Regions from separate parts of the Streptomyces sp. NPDC059785 genome, predicted to be linked through region 3. Evidence: riboswitches for the same ligand, from Rfam matches in the RefSeq annotation. Region 3 holds a riboswitch; each other region holds the start of a gene.
What was found. Region 3 has a riboswitch for cyclic di-AMP ahead of ACFV6E_RS00630 (C40 family peptidase). Riboswitches for the same ligand answer to the same signal wherever they lie in the genome.
Positions count from the first base shown of each region.

Region 1: linked by a shared signal. The riboswitch ahead of ACFV6E_RS32295 (M23 family metallopeptidase) and the one ahead of ACFV6E_RS00630 (C40 family peptidase) in region 3 are both predicted to bind cyclic di-AMP.
Region 2: linked by a shared signal. The riboswitch ahead of ACFV6E_RS34990 (NlpC/P60 family protein) and the one ahead of ACFV6E_RS00630 (C40 family peptidase) in region 3 are both predicted to bind cyclic di-AMP.

Region 1 is NZ_JBHWHV010000054.1:2,083-6,813, forward strand. Features, by position in the region: gene ACFV6E_RS32285 (HPr family phosphocarrier protein) at 1-158, shown strand, start outside; gene ACFV6E_RS32290 (GntR family transcriptional regulator) at 352-1,056, opposite strand; gene ACFV6E_RS32295 (M23 family metallopeptidase) at 1,283-2,047, opposite strand; cyclic di-AMP (ydaO/yuaA leader) riboswitch at 2,060-2,220, opposite strand; gene ACFV6E_RS32300 (M16 family metallopeptidase) at 2,458-3,846, opposite strand; gene ACFV6E_RS32305 (M16 family metallopeptidase) at 3,843-4,731, opposite strand, start outside.
Region 2 is NZ_JBHWHV010000064.1:17,365-22,095, forward strand. Features, by position in the region: gene pcrA (DNA helicase PcrA) at 1-1,644, opposite strand, end outside; cyclic di-AMP (ydaO/yuaA leader) riboswitch at 1,968-2,154, shown strand; gene ACFV6E_RS34990 (NlpC/P60 family protein) at 2,162-3,328, shown strand; gene ACFV6E_RS34995 (hypothetical protein) at 3,418-3,771, opposite strand; gene ACFV6E_RS35000 (NlpC/P60 family protein) at 4,207-4,731, shown strand, end outside.
Region 3 is NZ_JBHWHV010000001.1:124,063-128,793, reverse strand. Features, by position in the region: gene ACFV6E_RS00645 (twin-arginine translocation signal domain-containing protein) at 42-437, shown strand; gene ACFV6E_RS00640 (ATP-dependent Clp protease proteolytic subunit) at 590-1,225, shown strand; gene ACFV6E_RS00635 (hypothetical protein) at 1,233-1,541, shown strand; cyclic di-AMP (ydaO/yuaA leader) riboswitch at 1,878-2,072, shown strand; gene ACFV6E_RS00630 (C40 family peptidase) at 2,076-2,549, shown strand; gene ACFV6E_RS00625 (DUF6328 family protein) at 2,643-3,176, shown strand; gene ACFV6E_RS00620 (LysE family translocator) at 3,115-3,729, opposite strand; gene ACFV6E_RS00615 (LysR family transcriptional regulator) at 3,874-4,731, shown strand, end outside.

The sequences.
Region 1 (4,731 bases), on a different contig from region 3:
CCGTCAACGCCGCGTCGATGCTCGCGGTCCTCGGCCTGGGCGCCCAGGGCGGCGAGGAGATCGTCCTCGCCTCCGACGCGGACGGGGCGGACGCCGCCCTCGACCGTCTCGCCAAGCTGGTCGCCGAGGGACTCGACGAGCTCCCCGAGACCGTCTGAGGCCGGACGCGGCACCGGCCGGGAAACACCGGCCGCACGCACGGCGAAGGGCCCGCCCGAATTACCGGGCGGGCCCTTCGCTTTTCCGCGCACCGGACGCACTTCCCGGCGAAAAGCGGACGAACGCAGAGCGGGAAAGGGCAGCAGAAATTATCCCCCGCGAATTACTTCCCCTTTGTATACGGCGCTTTTGTTAATGCCGCAGACCCGTCATGTTTACGCCAGGTTGCGAAGTCCTCACACGGTCCTGGCGGTCCGCGGCGTCGCCCCTGCCGGTGAAGCGGAGCCGGTGCGCGGCGCTCGCGCGCTCCGTGTGCAGCGCGGTCGCCGCCCGCGCCCGCTCGCTGTCCCCGCGCGCCACGGCGTCCACGATGCCGCCGTGCTCCGTCCAGGACTCCGCCGGGTCGGCGGGCGTCTCCACCGCGTACATCCAGGCGATCTTGCGCCGCAGCTGGGCGAGCGTCGCGGTCAGGGCGGGGCTCCCGGACGCCTGGGCGAGCGTCTCGTGGAACCAGTTGCCCAGGGAGCGCAGATCCTCGCTGTGGCCCCGCCTGGCCCGCTCCTGCCCCAGCCTGACCAGGCCGCGCAACACCTTGAGGTGCGCCTCGGTGCGGCGCTGGGCGGCCCGGGCGGCGGCCAGCGGCTCCAGCAGGATGCGCATCTCCAGCAGGTCGGTGCCCTCCTGCTCGGTGGGTTCGGCCACGCACGCGCCGGCGTGCCTGCGGGTCACGACGAAGCCCTCGGCCTCCAGGGTGCGCAGCGCCTCGCGCACGGGCACCCGGGAGACGCCGTAGCGGCGCGCCAGCAGTTCCTCGGTCAGGCGGCTGCCGCGCTCGTAGACACCCGCGACGATGTCATCACGGATCGCCGTGCATACCGAGTGCGCCGGAATGCGCATGAGCGGACCTCCGCCTTAATCCCCGCGAAACGCGGTCGATTGACGCTTGTTCGGCGACTCTATTGCAACGTCGCGGTATTTCCGATGGCGGGCTTGAATCCATGGATATTTTTTGGACATTCGGCGGCCGGAAACGACGAGGACCCCGGCCCAGGGGGCCGGGGTCCTGCGATGTCGTCCACGCGCGCGTGGGCGGGTGCGGGGCACCCGCGCGTGCGGCCGTGCGTCAGAGGGACACGCCGTGCGAGCGGAGGTAGGCGACGGGGTCCACGTCGGAGCCGTACTCGGCGGTCGTCCGGGCCTCGAAGTGGAGGTGGGGTCCGGTGACGTTGCCGGTGGCCCCGGAGAGGGCTATCTGCTGGCCGGCGGTGACGGTCTGCCCGACGGAGACGCCGATGGACGACAGGTGCCCGTACATCGTGTACGTGCCGTCGTGCATCTTCAGGACGACCTGGTTCCCGTACGCGCCGCCCCAGCCGGTCGTGACGACGGTGCCCGCGCCGACGGCGTGCACGGCGGTGCCGGAGGCGGCGTGGAAGTCGACGCCGGTGTGGGTGCCGGAGGACCAGAGGCTGCTGCTGCTCTGGTAGGCGGTGGAGACGTACGATCCGGTGATCGGCAGCACGAAGGTGTTCAGGCGCTTGCGCTCGGCGGCGCGGGCGGCCCTGGCCTCGGCCTCGAGCTTGCGCTCCGCCTCCGCCTCGGCCCGCTTCCTCGCGGTCTGCTCGGCCTTCTCCACGGCGGCGGCCTGCTCGGCGGCGTACTGCTGGGCGGTGGCCTGCGCGCCGACCTCCTCGGCGACCGAGTCGCCGATGGTGACGGCCTTCGTCAGCCCGGTCTGCTGGACCGACTCGCTCGCGGCGAACGCGGGGGCGGCCAGGGTTCCGATGACACCGGTGGTGGTGAGCGCCGCGACGCCCGCCGCACTCTTGGTCGTGCGGTTGATCCGGCTCGGACGACGATGCTTCCCGGTGACACGGGTGAGCGCCATGTAGGGGCTGGTCCTTTCCTTCCCTCTCGCCTACCGGGTTAGCTGACGGGTTCGGAGCAGGAAGGTCTCCTACGGGCCCCCTGTGGGGAGGGTGCCCGATTCACCCCAGGGACGTGATGCGGGTCCCCGGCTCCCCTGGCTCGCGCCGTACGGGGACTCGGCGATGACTGTCCGGTGCCGCGGGTGCGGCGCACTGCCCGACGAACAGCCGGACTGACGCTAAGCGAGGCGCCTTTCGATCAACAAACGGATCAGCGTTTTTGTAGCGCACGCCACAGGGCGGAAAGGCAACTCCCCTGCCAATACGGACAAAGCGAGGGCCCGGCCCGGGCCCCATTCCGGGCAGAACGGGGCCCTGGTGACCGATCGGTCACCAGGGCCCCCGGGGGACGGCGTCTTCCCGGCGGCTCCTACTCTGCCGTCACGACGCTCACTTCGCCGATGCCGAGCGCCCTGACGGGCTCCGCGATCTGCACGGCGTCGCCCACCAGGACGGTCACCAGGCGGTCGACCGGGAAGGCGTTCACGACGGCCGCGGTGGCCTCCACGGTGCCCGCCGCGGCCAGCTCCCGGTACAGCGCCGACTGGTAGTCGTCCGGCAGGTGCTGCTCGACCTGGTCCGCGAGCGTGCTCGCCACGGCCGCCGCCGTCTCGAACTTCAGGGGCGCGACACCCACCAGGTTCTGCACGGCGACGTCCCGCTCCGCGTCGGTCAGGCCCTCGGCCGCCAGGGTGCGCAGCACCTTCCACAGGTCGTCGAGGGCGGGACCGGTGTTGGGCGTGTCCACGGAGCCGCTGATGGCGAGCATCGCGGCGCCCGAGCCGTCCGGGGCCGAGCGCAGCACCTGGCCGAACGCCCGCACCCCGTAGGTGTATCCCTTCTCCTCGCGCAGGACGCGGTCGAGCCGCGAGGTGAGGGTGCCGCCGAGGCAGTAGGTGCCGAGCACCTGCGCGGGCCACACCCGGTCGTGCCGGTCGGCCCCGACGCGGCCGATGAGGAGCTGCGTCTGCACGGCGCCCGGACGGTCGACGATGATCACGCGGCCCCGGTCGTCGGCGGTCACCGGCGGCACCGGGCGCGGCTGGGCGGACGAGCCGGTCCAGCTCCCCAGGGTGTCGGCGAGGAGCGCGTCCAGGTCGACCCCGGTGAGGTCGCCGACGACCACGGCGGTGGCCGTGGCCGGGCGTACGTGCTTCTCGTAGAAGGCGCGCACGGCCGCCGAGTCGATGTTCTTGACGGTCTCCTCGGTGCCCTGGCGGGGGCGCGACATGCGCGAGCCGGCCGGGAACAGCTCCCGGGAGAGCTCCTTGGCGGCGCGGCGGGCCGGGTTGGCGGTCTCGTGCGGGATTTCGTCGAGGCGGTTGGTCACCAGCCTCTCGACCTCGCCGTCCTCGAACGCCGGGGCCCTGAGGGCGTCGGCGAGCAGACCGAGGGCCTTGGGCAGCCGGGAGACCGGCACTTCGAGGGAGAGCCGCACACCCGGGTGGTCGGCGTGCGAGTCGAGCGTGGCGCCGCAGCGCTCCAGCTCGGCCGCGAACTCCTCGGCGGAGTGCTTGTCGGTGCCCTCGGAGAAGGCCCGCGCCATGATCGTGGCCACGCCGTCGAGACCGACGGGCTCGGCGTCCAGGGGCGCGTCGAGAAGCACCTCGACGGCCACGACCTGCTGGCCCGGGCGGTGGCAGCGCAGCACCGTCAGGCCGTTGTCCAGGGCACCACGGCCCGGGGCCGGGAACGCCCACGGCCTGGCCTCGCCGGCCTGGGGCTCTGGGTGGAAGTCCATGCTCGCGAGCTCGGTCACTTGGCCGACTCCTCGTCCTCGTCGGTGGCCTCGGCAGCTGCCGCCTCGGCCTCTTCCGCGGCGACCGGCTCGTAGACGAGCACCGCGCGGTTGTCGGGGCGCAGCCGGGCCTCGGCGACCGCGCGCACCTCTTCGGGCGTCACTTCGAGGACGCGCTGTACGGCCGTCAGCGCGAGCTGCGGGTCACCGAACAGGACGGCGTACCGGCACAGTTCGTCGGCGCGCCCCGCGACCGTGCCGAGGCGGTCCAGCCACTCGCGCTCCAACTGGGCCTGGGCGCGCTCCATCTCCTCCGCCGTCGGGCCCTCCGCGGCGAACCGGGCGAGCTCCTCGTCGACGGCGGCCTCGATGACCGGCACCTCGACGTCGCCGGAGGTCTTCACGTCCAGCCAGCCCAGGGACGGCGCCCCGGCCAGCCGCAGCAGCCCGAACCCGGCCGCGACGGCGGTGCGGTCGCGGCGGACCAGCCGGTTGTACAGCCGGGAGGACTCGCCGCCGCCGAGGACGGTGAGCGCCAGGTCGGCGGCGTCCGACGCGCGCGTGCCGTCCTCCGGGAGCCGGTAGGCGGCCATCAGCGCGCGGGCCGGGACCTCCTCCTCGACGACCTCGCGCAGCTCCTGGCCGATGACGTCCGGCAGGGAGCCGTCACGCGGGGCGGGCTTGCCGTCGTGCCCCGGGATGGAGCCGAAGTACTTCTCGATCCAGGCGAGCGTCTGCCGCGGGTCGATGTCACCGACCACCGACAGGACGGCGTTGTTGGGCGCGTAGTACGTGCGGAAGAACGCGCGGGCGTCCTCCAGGGTGGCCGCGTCCAGGTCCGCCATCGACCCGATCGGGGTGTGGTGGTACGGGTGGCCCTCCGGGTACGCGAGCGCCGTCAGCTTC
Region 2 (4,731 bases), on a different contig from region 3:
CAGGTCCTCCATCAGCGTGTTGAACCGCTTCACGGCGTTGGTCGAGCGGGCCGCCATCCCGTACGCCTCGTCGACGCGGCGCAGCGCCTGCGGGAAGCTGATCTTCTCGCGCTGGGAGAGCGCGTCGATCATGGCTTCCGCGCGGTCGCCGATGCCGCGCTTGGGCACGTTCAGGATGCGGCGCAGCGGGACCGAGTCCTCCGGGTTCGACAGCACGCGCAGGTACGCGAGGACGTCGCGGACCTCCTTGCGCTCGTAGAAGCGGACGCCGCCGACGACCTTGTACGGCAGGCCGACGCGGATGAAGACCTCTTCGAAGACACGGGACTGGGCGTTCGTCCGGTAGAAGACGGCGACGTCGCCCGCCTTCGCCTCGCCCGCGTCGGTGAGCCGGTCGATCTCGTCGGCGACGAACTGCGCCTCGTCGTGCTCCGTGTCCGCGACGTAGCCCGTGATGCGCTCGCCCGTGCCCGCGTTGGTCCACAGGTTCTTGGGGCGGCGGCTCTCGTTGCGCTCGATGACCGCGTTCGCGGCGCTCAGGATGGTCTGGGTGGAGCGGTAGTTCTGCTCCAGGAGGATCGTCGTCGCGTCCGGGTAGTCCTCCTCGAACTGGAGGATGTTGCGGATGGTGGCGCCGCGGAAGGCGTAGATCGACTGGTCGGCGTCACCCACGACGCACAGCTCGGCCGGGCCCTCGCCGAGACCGTCGCCGACGCCATCGCCCTCGCCCTCGCCGGAGGGACCGACGAGCTCCCTGACCAGCGCGTACTGCGCGTGGTTGGTGTCCTGGTACTCGTCGACCAGGACGTGGCGGAAGCGGCGGCGGTAGTGCTCGGCGACGTCCGGGAAGGCGCGCAGCAGGTTGACCGTCGTCATGATCAGGTCGTCGAAGTCGAGCGCGTTCGCCTCGCGCAGCCGCGACTGGTAGAGCGCGTACGCCTGGGCGAGGGTCTTCTCGAAACCGTCGGCCGCCTGGCCCGCGAAGTCCTCCTCGTCGATCAGCTCGTTCTTCAGGTTCGAGATCTTGGCGCTGAACGACTTCGGCGGGAAGCGCTTCGGGTCGAGGTCCAGGTCACGGCAGACCAGGGCCATCAGGCGCTTGGAGTCGGCGGCGTCGTAGATCGAGAACGACGAGGTGAAGCCGAGCTTCTTGGACTCGCGGCGCAGGATGCGCACACACGCGCTGTGGAAGGTCATCACCCACATCGCGTTCGCCCGCGGGCCCACGAGCTGCTCCACGCGCTCCTTCATCTCGCCCGCGGCCTTGTTCGTGAACGTGATCGCGAGGATCTGGCCCGGGTGCACATGGCGCTCGCCCAGCAGGTGCGCGATGCGGTGCGTGAGCACGCGCGTCTTGCCGGAACCGGCACCCGCGACGATGAGCAGAGGGGAGCCTGCGTGCACCACGGCCGCGCGCTGGTTCTCGTTCAGCCCGTCCAGGAGCGCGGCCGGGTCCACGTGCGGGCGGGCGGCACCGTCCCGGTAGTACGCGTCCCTGGGCGGCGGCGCGTCGAAGCGCCCGGCGAACAGGTCGTCCGGGATCGGCTCCGGAGCCCCGTCCTCGGGCGGCGGCGGAGGCTCTTCCCCATGGGCCCCGGAGGGCTGGAGGTCCGCCAGGAAGCTGTCGTCAAAGAGGCTGCTCATCGCCATCCGAGTCTAGGCGCCCCCACTGACACCCGGGGCCGCGCAGCAGAACCACCCGGGACCGCGCCGGAAATCGCGTACCTCTCATCGGCTCCGCGCCACCGGCCGGTCACCTTCCGCTACGGGCCCGACCGCGGTCCGTTCCGGACAGCCGTCACCGCCATCACGCCACGGTGAGACGTACGTCACCACCACCGACCGTCCCGCAAAAAGGTCACGAAAATGTATCGGGCATATCGAACATCAACCTTCACAGAAGACACACGAGTTGGCTAGCGTGCTGCGCAGGCCGCCCGACCCCCACCGGCGAACGTCGCCGGGCCGTGCGGCCTCCGCCGAGTCCGGTGCGCCCCCGCGGCAGCCGGAGCCGGGGACCCAACCGACCTTGGGGTGAATCGGTGCCGCCAACCAGTGGGCAGCCACTGGACACGCGCGCACCGTAGGGCAACCCTTCCGAACCACCCGCCCGAACCCGACAGCTAACCCGGTAGGCGGATCACGGAAGGAGTCGCCTCCCTTGGCGTCGCACCGCAAATGGCGTCCCGCCGCTACGCGCCTTGCGGGTCTCAGGACCCCCACCCTCGCCACCGCCGCCCTCACCTCCGTGGCCCTGCTCTCGCAGACGGCGAACGCCGCGCCGGCCGAGCCGAAGCCGAGCATGGAGGAGGTGCAGAAGAAGGTCGACGACCTCTACCACCAGGCCGAGACCGCCACCGAGAAGTACAACGCCACGCGCGAGCAGACCGCCAAACAGCGCAAGCGCGTCGACACCCTCCTCGACGATGTGGCCAAGCGCACCGAAAAACTCAACGACGCGCGCGAGGAGCTCGGTTCCTTCGCCGCGGCCCAGTACCGCACCGGCGCCGCCGCGCCCGACACGGCGACCCTCCTGCTGGCCGACAACCCGCAGGACTACTTCGACCAGACCCAGCTGATGAGCCGGCTCACCAGCCGCCAGAAGCAGGCCGTCGACGACTACGTCACCGAGCAGGCCGCGACCACGAAGAAGCGGCAGGAGGCGTCGGAGAGCCTGGAGACGCTCACCTCGTCGCAGAAGACGCTGAAGACGTCCAAGGCGGAGGTACAGCAGAAGCTCGCCGACGCCCGCGAGCTGCTGTCCAAGCTGACCGCCGAGGAGAAGGCACGGCTGAAGGCGATCGAGGAGAAGAAGCAGCAGGAGGCCCAGCGCAAGGCCGAGGAGCTGGCCCGGCAGCAGGCCGCGGAGGAGAAGAAGCGCCAGGAGGCCGAACAGAGCCAGGGCTCGAGCTCGTCGGGCAGCACCTCCACAGGTTCCTCGACCGGCTCGTCTGCGGGTTCCTCGTCCAGTACGAAGGCGGCCAAGGCCATCGCCTTCGCGCGCGCCCAGATCGGCAAGCCGTACGTCTGGGGCGCGACCGGGCCCGACTCCTACGACTGCTCAGGGCTGACGCAGGCCGCCTGGAAGGCCGCCGGTGTCAGCCTGCCGCGTACCACGTACGACCAGGTGAACGCGGGAACCACGGTCTCGCTCTCCGCCGCGCAGCCCGGTGACCTGATCTTCTTCTACGACGACATCAGTCACGTGGGCGTGTACATCGGCAACGGCATGATGATCCACGCCCCGAAGCCGGGCGCATACGTCCGTGAGGAGTCGATCTACTACGCGGGTGAGTCGATCATCCACAGCGTGGTGCGGCCGGCCTGAGCCGGACCGGAAACGTTGAAGGGGGTCTACGCACGCGTAGACCCCCTTTTAGTGGACCCCCTTCTACGGGAAGGCCCGTTCAGGCCCGCTCAGGTCCAGAGGACGGCGATGAAGATGTTCGCCATGGTCAGCAGGCCGACCGCGGCGAAGGCACCCTTGTCCACCTTCTCCTCGTCGCGCTTCACATAGACGAGCCCGAGGATCACGATCAGCAGGGCGAGCTTCACGCCGATCTTGATGTTGTTGACGGTGTTGTCGTCGGCCTGATTGAGGCCGACCAGCACGATGCCCGTGACCAGCATGGTGAGCGCGCCGTGCAGCATCCCGGGGACGAACCGGGCCGTGCCCTGGCCCATCGCTTTCATCTGGGTGAGGAAGCCGCCGAGCAGCGCGGCGATCCCGATGATGTGCAGGCCGACGAAGAGATGGATGAGTACGTCCATGGTCCGGAGCCTATTCCTGCCCACGGGCGGCTCCGGTCACCGGGCCTGGCGTGACGACCGAGGCGCAGGGCTCTCTCTGCGCGGCGGCTGAGGTCGGCCCGCCGTAGCAGCCCGGCGCTCCCCGTCCCCCGGGATCCGCCGCATCGGTCAGCAAACCGGTTCGAATCGACGGCTCCGGTACGGCGGGACGGACACTCACGGTCACCCGGTGATCCACTGCCGTCATTTCCGTACATGGCGTCTCCGTGCCCTCGTTCCCCGGCTTAGCGTCCTCCCCCAGGTGACCGGCTCTCCACCGCCGCCCGGGCCAGGGGCGGCCGCCGGTCGCCGCCGAGAAGGTCCGGTGGCGGCTCGCTCCCCTGTGCGGGGCCGCCACCGGACGGGTCGCCGCAGACCGCCCCGCGCGGGCGGCCGTACGGAAGGATGTGGGCCCTCGTGGCAGCGCACCGCAAGCCCAGACAGCGCTCGCTCCGCGGCCCCACGGCCCGCACCGCGGCCACGGTCGCCCTCGCCGGCGCGGCGACCGCGGCGACGACCGCGACGGGCCTCGACGGCACGGCGCACGCCGATCCGCAGCTCTCCTTGTCCGAGGTCAAGGCAGAGGTGGACAAGTTGTACGAGGAGGCGGAGGTCGCCACCGAGAAGTACAACGGCGCCGAGGAGAAGGCCGGGGCGGCGGAGCGGCGGCTGAACGACCTGCGGGACGAGGCGGCGCGCAGGGCGGACCGGTACAACGCGGCCCGGGAGGCGCTCGGCGCCCTCGCCGCGGCCCAGTACCGCAGCGGAGGGGCCGCCCCCGCGATGCAACTGGCGCTGTCGGACGATCCCGAACGGTATCTGGAGGGCGCCGCGTTCGCCGAGCGCGCGGGCGACCGCCAGGCGTCGGCCGTCGGCCGGGCGCGGACGCAGTTGCGGGAGCTGGAGCGGCTGCGTGGCGCCGCCCGGGTGGAGCTCACCACC
Region 3 (4,731 bases):
CCCTCCGCACGGAGGTGCGCGGGACGACCGAGGAGGGGGACATGTCCAGGATTTCCAGGCGTTCACTGCTGGGGTACTCGGGGACGGCGGCGGCCGGGGCGGCGCTCGGCACGGCCGGTACGGCGCAGGCCGCGGAGGCCGACGGCGCCGGGACCGCCGCGAGCGCGCGGAGCACGGGCGGTACGGAGAGCACGGGCGGTACGGAGAGCACGGCGGCGGTCGAGTTCCCGTCCGACACCGAGTTCAGCGGCTTCACCAGCCTCGCCGCGGAGGACGCGACGCTCGAATTCACCTTCACGATGCGGACCGAGTCGGCCCCCTCGGCGTACGCCATCACCCCGCGCGAGGTCGCCGACGCCCTGTCCGCGCTGGCCGTCTCCCGCGGCTGGCCGCCGATCACGTTCAGCGGCAGACCCGCCCCGGTCGACATCAACTGACCCACGAGCACGTCCGCCTCGCACGGCGCCCCGGACCAACTCCCGGTCCGGGGCGCCGTTTTCGCTGTCAGCGTGAGCCGGCGCGCAGCCCACCGCCAAGAACGTACGTCCTGTACATTTTTGACGGACACCACTGCGAGGAGGCGTGAGCCATGCACCGACCGTCCGCCCGCTACGTCCTGCCCGAGTTCACCGAACGCACCAGCGCCGGGATCCGGACGCTGGATCCGTACTCGAAGCTGCTGGAGGAGCGGGTCGTCTTCCTGGGAACGCCGATCGACGACCGGTCCGCGAACGACGTGATGGCACAGTTCATCCACCTCGAACACGCGGCGCCCGACCGGGACATCTCGCTCTGCATCAACTCCCCCGGCGGCTCGTTCAGCGCGATGACGGCGATCTACGACACGATGCGGTACGTCACCTGCGACGTGGAGACCACCTGCCTGGGCCAGGCGGCCTCGGCGGCGGCCGTGCTCCTCGCCGCCGGCGCACCGGGCAAGCGGTCCGTGCTGCCGGGCGCGCGCGTGCTGGTCCACCAGCCGTCGATCACCGAGCCGGTCCAGGGACAGGCGAGCGACCTGGCCGTCCAGGCGGCCGAGTTGACCCGCACCCGGCGGACACTGGAGGAGATGCTCGTACGGCACACGGGACAGACCCCCGAGCGGATCGCCGCGGACATCGAACGGGACCTGTTCCTGGACGCGCCGGCCGCGGTGGCGTACGGCCTGGCCGACCGGATCGTGCCGAGCCGCAAGGTGCCGCCCGCCACACCCGGCGCGAGGTGAGCCGCGCATGCTGCCGCCCGAACTGCCGCCGCTGCCCGCGCTCACCCGCGCCGAGGGCGAACTCGTCGACTGCTACCTCGACCTGGTCGACCTGCTCGGCCGCATCAACCCGGCACGCCCCGGGGACACCTACCGCGGACTGCGGGCCGCCCAGGCGCTGGTCGGCAAGGCGGCGGCGCTGCGGGACGCGCTCACTCTGATGCATCAACGGGGCGAGAGCGAAGTCCACGCGCCGACCCTGGCGCGGGCGCTGCGGGTCCTCGACGGCGAGCGGCGGACCGCTCGCGTCACCGTCCCGCCCGCCGGGGACATCTGACGCATACACACCCGCACCGGTCCCGGCCACCGTCGGCGTGCCGTCCGGTCCGGGGTTCAAACGGACCGAACGGATGACCTCTCTTCGGAGTAGACGCACCACCCTTTCCGGCACCGGTCGAGTTGCGCAACACGCGTACAGCGGGGGCGGAATGAGGCCCTGCACCGCAGGTACGACGGTGGTACGGGGCCTCAACCCGCGTTCCGAACACGGGGTGTCCACCCGAACGGGCGAGTGGTGAGTAACCCCACAAATCCTCGGTTCCGTTCGGTTTTCCCGTGCGACATGAGTGAAGATCCTCTGCGACGACAAGCCCCCGCCACAGCGGCGGGGCGGTCCGGGCGGACGCCGAGTCCTGCCGCTGCCCGGACGACCGGTCGACGGAGTGGATCGGCAGGAGTGGAGGACCCAGCACGACGGGCCGCCGGAGAGATCCGGGCGGTCCTTGGGGTGAAGCCGCGCACGCGGCCGGGCAACTTCGCCAGCCCGAATCCGACAGGTCATCCTTCACAGGCGGCTGACGAAGGGTTGCGCATGTCTGCGCTCAACTGTGTCCCGTCGCTGTGGAGCAAGGCCGGTACGGTCTCCGCTCTCACCGTCGCCGCCGTGGGCGGCGGCCTCGTGGTCCCCGGTGCCGCCGCCGACGCCTCGGCGGCCACCTCCGCGACGAAGGCACTGCACGTCGCGGCTTCGAAGAAGGGCTCCCCGTACAAGTGGGGCGCCACCGGGCCGCACCGCTTCGACTGCTCGGGACTCACGCTCTACTCGTACAAGAAGGCGGGCAAGAAGCTGCCCCGGACGGCCGCGCAGCAGTACAACAAGACCCGTCATGTCTCGGCCTCGAGCCGCAAGGCCGGAGACCTCGTGTTCTTCCACTCGGGCCGGAGCGTCTACCACGTCGGCATTTACGCCGGCAAGGGCAAGATCTGGCACTCCCCGAAGACCGGTGACGTGGTGAAGCTCCAGAAGATCTGGACCAAGAGCGTCTGGTACGGCAGGGTCCGCTGACCCGACCCCGGGGGCGGCCTCGACGGGCCGTCCCCGGGGTGTCACCCCTGATCCGCAGGCGTGACGCCCGCCGAACGGGTAACCCGTTCGGCCATGGCCGACCACGCAGCAGAACCGGCACGGCGCGAGACGCCCCTGGAGCGCGCCGACCGGAATTTCGCCGAACTCCTCCAGGAACTACGGGTGACCCAGACCGGGGTGCAGATCCTCTTCGCGTTCCTGCTGACCCTGGCGTTCACCCAGCGCTTCCCGTCCCTCGACACCGTGCAGCGCGCCACGTACGTGACCACGCTGCTGCTGGCGATGCTGGCCGCCGCCCTGTTCGTGGCACCCGCCGCCCTGCACAGGTCGCTGTTCCAGGAGAACGCCAAGGCCGCGATAGTCCGGGTCTCCTCGGTGCTGGCCACCGTCGGACTCGGCGTCCTGATGCTTGCGTTCACCGGGTCCGTACTGCTCGTCGTGGACGTGACGCTGGACCGCGGCGCGGGCATCGCCGCCGCGGCGGCCACGCTCGTCGCGTGCGTGGCGCTGTGGGTCGTGCTGCCGCGGCTGGTGCGGCACGCGCTCAGGACACGAGGGGTTCCGACAGCAGAACGAGACCGAGCAGCGCCAGTACCGCACCGGTGACCCCGGCCACTGCCCGCGCGGCGCGCGGCCGGCGCAGCCACCGGCCGAGCCGGTCGACCAGCAGCGCGACCGCCGGGAACCAGACCAGGGCCAGGCCGACCACGATCAGCGCGAGCAGCAGGGTCCTGGGCAGCGCCGGACTCCCGGCGGGCACGAACTGCGGGAGCAGGCTGAGGAAGGTGATCGGCGCCTTCGGGTTGAGGGCGTTGGTGACGAAGCCCTGACGCAGCGGCCGGGCGCCCGCCGATCCGTCGGCCGGTGCGCCCTGCGCGCGCCACAGCGACCACAGCGTCCGCACGCCCAGGTACAGGACGTACCCGCCGCCGAGCAGCTGGAGCGCGCGGAACAGGGCGGGCACCGCCACCAGGACCGCCGCGACCCCGGCCACGGCGAGCGCCGTGTGCACCAGCAGGCCGCCCGCGATGCCCAGCGCGCACGCCACTCCGGCCCGGCGGGAGACCAGGGCGTTGCGTACGACGACGGTGAAGTCGGCGCCCGGCATGGCGACCATGCCCGCGGCGACCCCGGTGAAGGCGACCAGTTGTGCGTCCATGCCGCCCAGCCTGCCCGCCCCGGCCCTTAAAGAGGTATGTCGAATAAACTGGGTCTGCCTTAAGCAGTGCTTCATACGGCTGCCTTGAGCAGTGCTTCATGCGGCGTCGCATGCGGGACTCGGCCGGTCACGGAAAGGGGCGGTATGTACGATCCGACGCGGCTGGCGGCGCTGGTGGCGGTCTCGGAGGCCGGTTCCATCACGCGCGCCGCCGAGCGGCTCGGCTACACGCCGCCCGCGCTCTCCCAGCAGGTGGCGAAGCTGGAACGGGAGGCGGGCACGGCCCTGCTGGTGCGGCATCCGCGCGGCGCCCGGCTGACCGCCGCGGGCGAACTGCTCGTCACCCGGGCCCGGCGGGTCCTGGACGAACTGGAGCTGGCCCGGCACGAACTGGCGCGCGTCGCGGGCCTGGCCGGTGGCTCACTGCGGCTCGGCACCTTCCAGACCGCGGGCATCCATCTGCTGCCGCCGGTGCTCAGCGCGTTCCGCCGGGCGCATCCCGACGTGGAGCTGGCGGTGGCGAACCACGAGCCCCCGGCGGGGATCGCGGCGGTGGCCGCGGGCGAGGTCGATCTGGCCCTGACCCACACGTACGCCCCGGCGGAACCCGTGCCGCTGCCCGCCTCGGTGGCCGCGGAGCCGCTGCTGGTCGAGGAGCTGGTGCTGGTGACCGCTCCGGGGCACGCGCTCGCCGACGGCTCCTCGCGGCTGCCGCTCGGCGCGCTGGCCGGGCAGCCGCTCATCAGCATGGCTCCCGACCATCCGCCCCGGCAGGGCGTGGAGGCCGCGCTCGCCCGGGCCGGTGCGGCGCCCTCGGTGCTGGTCGAGACGCCGGGCTATGCGCTGGTGTGCGCGCTGGTCAGCGCGGGCCTCGGGGTCGCGGTGGTGCCCGAGATGGTGGCCAGGACCTCGGCCACCCCGCTCGGCACGCGACTCCTGGACCCCGGTGAACTGCGCCGCACGATCTCGGTCGTACACCGAAACAACGGCCCGACCCCCACC